DNA from 2 places in the Arvimicrobium flavum genome. Region 2 is predicted to be linked to the other one. Evidence: predicted binding sites of a transcription regulator. Region 2 holds the regulator's gene; the other holds the start of a gene.
What was found. The regulator LexA, encoded in region 2, represses DNA repair genes until DNA is damaged. The targets are predictions, from matches to a motif close to TGTTCNNNNTGTGTTCNG.
Positions count from the first base shown of each region.

Region 1: PD284_RS23020 (DNA recombination protein RmuC) is a predicted target of LexA. The motif match lies at 914-931, and genes of this name have one in related genera.

Region 1 is NZ_JAQGPN010000001.1:4,766,949-4,769,947, forward strand. Features, by position in the region: gene PD284_RS23010 (plasmid stabilization protein) at 1-267, opposite strand, end outside; gene def (peptide deformylase) at 330-860, opposite strand; gene PD284_RS23020 (DNA recombination protein RmuC) at 964-2,193, shown strand; gene PD284_RS23025 (hypothetical protein) at 2,290-2,415, shown strand; gene sugE (quaternary ammonium compound efflux SMR transporter SugE) at 2,567-2,881, shown strand; gene PD284_RS23035 (DUF6481 family protein) at 2,973-2,999, opposite strand, start outside.
Region 2 is NZ_JAQGPN010000001.1:3,298,911-3,301,909, reverse strand. Features, by position in the region: gene PD284_RS15900 (ComEC/Rec2 family competence protein) at 1-495, shown strand, start outside; gene lexA (transcriptional repressor LexA) at 812-1,525, opposite strand; gene PD284_RS15890 (IlvD/Edd family dehydratase) at 1,703-2,999, opposite strand, start outside.

The sequences.
Region 1 (2,999 bases), 1.5 Mb from region 2:
TCCGAAGTCGCGCTTCCCCTCAGCCTCGACTTCCTCCATGATCCTCGCGAATTCCTCAGCTTCCGGATCGTCTGGCGCGGTATGAAGAATCGGCCGCAGGACATCCCACGCCGAAACGAACGGCTTTTCATCCGCCGCATCCGCCGACAGCGACTTGCGGAGAAGATCGATCGACTTCGCCGACAAGCTCAGCCCGTCGCGCCGCGCCGCGGCTTCGATCTGCCGCTTCAGCGCTTCAGGCACATTCCTGATCAGCATGTCGCCCATCGGAACCTCCAATTGATATCAATGATATCAAACGAAGCGACCGGGCGCAAACACGTGAAAACTTATCCGACCATCCGCTCGGGGACGCGGTCGCGCGCCAGCTTCTTGAACTTCCGCACGACCATGTCGCGCTTGAGCTTGGAAATGTAGTCGATGAAGAGAACGCCGTTCAGATGGTCGATCTCATGCTGCAGACAGGTGGCGAGCAAGCCGTCGGCCATCACCTCCTGCTGCTTCCCGAGCTGATCGATAAATCGCACGCGCACGCCGGCAGGACGCTCGACCTCGGCGTAGTAGTCGGGGATCGACAGGCATCCCTCCTCGTAGACGGAGCGGTCATCGGACTGCTCGACAATCTCCGGATTGATGAAGACCTGCGGCGCCTTGGCCTCGTCGTCCTTGGACACGTCGATGACCAGCATGCGCAGCGGCTCGCCGATCTGGATTGCGGCAAGCCCGATGCCCGGCGCATCGTACATGGTCTCAAGCATGTCCTCGGAAAGCTTTCGCACCGCGTCGTCCACTGTCGCGACGGGTTGCGAGACCTGACGGAGGATCGGATCGGGAAGGATGATGAGAGGCCGGATCGACATGTCGCCTCACCTAGGCGTTCGCCGGCAAGGCGTCAACAGGGCGGACAGCCGAATGTTCACGTTTTGATCTGTTCGCGGCTGACGAATCTGCTATGCTCGCCCCATGGATGGAGTGAGCGCAGTTCTGTCGGAACCGTTAATTCGCCTCGGCGCGTCCGCGATCAGCCTCGGTCAGGCGGCGGCTGCCGCGCTTGCGCTTCTCCTGGCCCTGCTCGTCATTTTCGCCGTGGCGCTGTGGCGCTCCTCCGGGGCGCGGGTGGCGGCGGCCGGGGAAGCGGCGCAGCGCGCCCGCGAGGCGGATGTGCGCATGGCGGGCATCCTCCAGGCGCAGTCGGAACTTCAGGGCAGGCTCGGCGCCATCGCCGAGGTGTTCGGCGCGCGGCAGGCCGAACTCAACCAATCGATCGGCCAGCGCCTCGACGCCATGACCGGACGCATCGGCCAGACGATGACCGAACAGACCAGGTCGACGCATGAGAGCCTGACCAGGCTGCAGGAGCGGCTGGCCGTCATCGACAAGGCGCAGGGCAACATCCAGTCGCTGGCGGGCCAGGTCGTCGAACTGCAGGCAATCCTCTCCAACAAGCAGACGCGCGGCGCGTTCGGCCAATCGCGCATGGAGGCGATCGTCGCCGACGGGTTGCCGAGCGGCGCCTTCGAATTCCAGGCGACCCTGTCGAACGGCAACCGGCCGGACTGCCTGATCCGGATGCCCAACGGCGCGCCCGGGCTCGTTGTGGATGCTAAGTTCCCGCTCGAGGCATGGAACGCCATCCGCGCCGCCGATGGAGCAGAGAGCCAGAGATACGCTTCGCAGGCGTTCCGCAGGGACATCGAGGTCCACATCCGGGACATCTCCGACAAATACCTGGTCGCAGGCGAGACGCAGGACACGGCCTTCATGTTCGTGCCATCGGAATCCGTCTTCGCCGAGATCCACGAGAACTTCGAGGCGATCGTGCAGAAGGCGCACCGTTCGCGCGTGGTCATCGTATCGCCGTCGCTGCTGATGCTGTCGATACAGGTCGTGCAGGCGATCCTCAAGGATGCGCGCATGCGAGAACAGGCGCATGTCATCCAGGGCGAGGTCATCCGCCTGCTGGAGGACGTGTCGCGTCTCGACGATCGGGTGCGAAAGCTGCAGGGGCATTTCTCGATGACACAGAAGGACATCGAGCTGATCCTGACGTCGACGGAAAAGGTGACGAAGCGCAGCCGCAAGATCGAGGCGCTGGAGTTCGGCGAGGTCGCGGACGGATCCGCGGAGGACGCTCAAGTGAGCGCGGAGAGCCGAACCGGCAACCTGCGGCTGCGGGTCGTCGACGACGCGTAGGCGGCGGCGGACAAGCATGCCGCTCCACGCCAGATGTCACTTGCCCTTGCAAACGAGTCTTGCTTCACTCATGCCAGCTCAGTTGAGGAGGCGATCATGGCCAAGGGCGCGATGAAACCAGGCAAGGAAGCACGCAAACCCAAAAAGGACGCCAAGAAGCCGGCGACAACGCCTGCAGCCAAGGCTCCTCCGGTGCAGGCGACCCGCTCAAAGGAGAAGTAGCCGCGACGAAGGGCACGTGCAGGCGGGCCCGATCAGGCATGACCGGGCAGGGGTTGCGTTGCCATTGGTCCCGTCCTAGGTGAGGCGTGCAGGGACGACCCTGCTTTTTCCATTCATCCGGCCGGGACGACCCGCCTTCACGGAGCGTTCCATGGCGTGGACCTACCTCTTCTTCGCAGGTCTTTTCGAGATCGGTTGGGCAATCGGCCTGAAGTATACCGAAGGCTTCAGCAAGCCGATTCCAACTGTTCTCACCGTACTGTCGATGATCGTGAGCCTGTGGCTACTCGGCATCGCGCTGAAGACCCTGCCAGTCGGCACGGCTTATGCGGTGTGGACCGGCATCGGCACGGTCGGCACGGCGCTGCTGGGCATTTGGCTGCTCGGCGACCCCGCAACGGTGCTAAGGCTTGCCTGCATAGGTCTGATCGTTTGCGGCATCCTCGGCCTGAAGCTGGTGGCGTAGCCCCGACTGCAGGCGCAAGCCCTACAACGGCGAAAACCGCGCGAGATCGTCGATCCCGCGCGGTTCTTGATTCAGCTTTGCAAGAGGCGATTTAAGCCTTGAAGCCCGGAGGCAGTCG
Region 2 (2,999 bases):
GACGATGTTGCGCGCTTCACCTGCACCAGATCGACCTGCGTGGCGCGACTCGACGGCGACCTCGTTGTCACGACGTCCGACCTGTCGATAGCACGCGCGGCCTGCGGCGATGCGGCGGTGCTGATCTTCGACGATCCGACCGTGGTCGACATTTGCCCGGCGACGGCTGGCCTTGTCATTACGCGTCGCGAGCTTGCACGTTGGGGCAGCGCGATGATCTTCCGCGAAACACTCCCCTCGCGCCGGAGCTATGCTGCTCCCAGCGACGATGCTGTCAGCGCCAATGCCGCCAATCCGCATGTCGCGCCAGGCTCGCAGGCGCTGCCCGTGGTTGAGTCGCAAAGATCAGGGCAACACGCCTATCGCGCCACCTTCGCGACTTTCGAGCCCTATCGCCCCTGGCACGTCCACCGACAATTTTCACGCGAGGCGAGAGGACTTCCGCCCTGGAAGCCGGACCCCGCGAAGGCAAAGCGCAAGCCCGCAGCAGGCTAGCGAACGCCAAGTCCAGCAGGCTCGCATCTCAGGTGCAGGGAAATGCCTGATACAAGCCCGGCGCGAGGGAGCCATTTGGGCGGCGGTTGGTCCAGGAGCGTCGGCGAGTGTAGCAAAGGCGCAGCGCCTAGGGCTGCGAAGTGCACTGATCAGGAGGAGGGGGCTCGCATTGCGATACGCGCCAGCGCCCAACTCAGCCCGCAAGGTTCCCGGAAAACAACCCTAACGGTCTGGGAAATGAAGAGCAATCCGCGCGTGCGCGCAACCAAGAGCCTCGCGCACGCGGGCGCAAGCGCCGACACATGCGTCGCCTCGCTCAGTATTTTCTGATCAGTCCGACCAGCTTGCCCTGCACCTTCACCCGATCCGGCCCGAAGATGCGTGTCTCGTAGGCCGGATTGGCGGCCTCCAGCGCGATCGATGCGCCCTTGCGACGAAACCGCTTCAGGGTCGCCTCCTCATCATCGACCAGGGCCACGACGATTTCGCCCGGATTGGCGTTGCTGGCATTCTTGATGATCACCGTATCGCCGTCCAGAATGCCGGCCTCGATCATCGAATCGCCCTTGACCTCCAGCGCATAGTGCTCGCCGCCGGAGAGCATTTCCGGGGGCACGGCGATGGAATGCGTCTTGTGCTGGATGGCGTCGATCGGCACACCCGCCGCGATGCGCCCCATTACGGGGATCGAGACGGCGGAGGATTCGTCGTCATTGCCGGCGATCGGCCGCTTGGGTGGTTCCGTCTTGCGGCCAAGGCTGCCCTCGATGACGCTCGGAGAGAATTTTCGGGGCTGGCCCAATCCGGGAGCCATGGCCTCGGGCAGCTTGATCACTTCGAGCGCGCGCGCCCGGTTAGGCAGACGGCGGATGAAGCCGCGCTCCTCGAGCGCCGTGATCAGGCGGTGGATTCCGGATTTCGATGCGAGGTCCAGCGCCTCCTTCATCTCGTCGAACGAGGGAGGGACGCCGGCTTCCCGGAGGCGCTGGTTGATGAACACCAGAAGTTCAAGTTGCTTGCGCGTCAGCATTTCGCGGCCCCTGTGAATCGCATCAAAACAAAACCAGAACAATCACTATCTGTTCCAGTTGTGTTCCGCAACTGTTTAAATTTTAATGAATGCGTTCAGAAAGCCGAAAGTTAGTTGTCGCGCGTTTGGTTCTCCCGTTCGCAATTGCGTGAAGAAGGCTATGGATGGTGGGCCGGTTCAGAACGATACCTTGCTCGGCTGAATGCGCGTCGCGCCGACGAGGAAGTCGAAGTCCACGCCCTGATGGGCTTGCTGGACCGAGTTGATGAACATGTGGCCGTAGCCCCTTTCGAAATACGGCGGGGGCAGCACCAGCTCTGCGTGGCGTCGCTGCAACTCGGCTTCGTCAACCTTGAGCTCCAGGCTGCGCGATGCGACGTCCAGAACGATCTCGTCCCCGGTGCGCACGAGGGCCAGAGGGCCGCCGATGGCGGATTCCGGCGATACGTGCAGCACCACCGTTCCGTATGCGGTGCCGCTCATCCGCCCATCCGAAATGCGCACCATGTCGGTCACGCCCTGTGCGAGCAGCTTGGCTGGGAGTGTCAGGTTGCCCACCTCCGGCATGCCCGGATAACCGACGGGGCCGGCGTTCAGCAGCACCAGCACGGTGTCCGCGTCGACCTCCAGGTCCGGATCATCGATGCGCGCGCGATAGTCGTCGGCGTTGTCGAAGACGAGCGCCTTGCCGCGATGACTCATCAGGCGTGGCGAAGCCGCCGATGGTTTGAGCACCGCGCCTTCAGGCGCGAGGTTGCCGCGCAGAACGACAATCCCGCCCAGTTCGGTGACGGGATCGTCGCGACGCCGGATCACGGCGTCGTCATAGCAATCGGCGCGCTTGAGCCTGTCCCCGATCGCAGCGCCTTCTACCGTGCGCGCGGAGAGGTCCAACCGGTCTTCGATGCGCTTCATCAGCGCGGCCAGGCCGCCGGCGTAGTAGAAATCCTCCATCAGGAAGCGGCCGGAAGGTTTGAGGTCGACAAGGCATGGCACGTCCGCGCCGAGCCTGTCCCAATCGTCGAGCGTGAGCGGCACCCCGAGACGGCCCGCCAGCGCAAGCAGATGCACCACCGCGTTCGTCGATCCACCGATGGCGCCGTTGACGACGATAGCATTCTCGAAGGCTGCTCGCGTGAGGATGCGCGAGATGGTCGTGCCGCTGCGCACCAGGCTGACGATGTGGCCGCCAGCCTCCTCGGCAAGGCGGCTCCGCCGGCTGTCGACTGCCGGAATCGAGCCGTTCATGGGAAGGGCGATACCCATCGCCTCGGAAAGCGAGGCCATGGTGGACGCGGTTCCCATGGTCATGCAGGAACCCGCCGAGCGGCTCATCGCCGCTTCGGCCTCCGCATATTCCTCGCGGCTCAGGCGGCCGGTCCGGTAATCCTCGTCGAAGCGGAAGACGTCGGTGCCGGAGCCAAGTTCACGGCCTCGAAAACGTCCGTTCAGCATCGGTCCGCCGGACACGAGC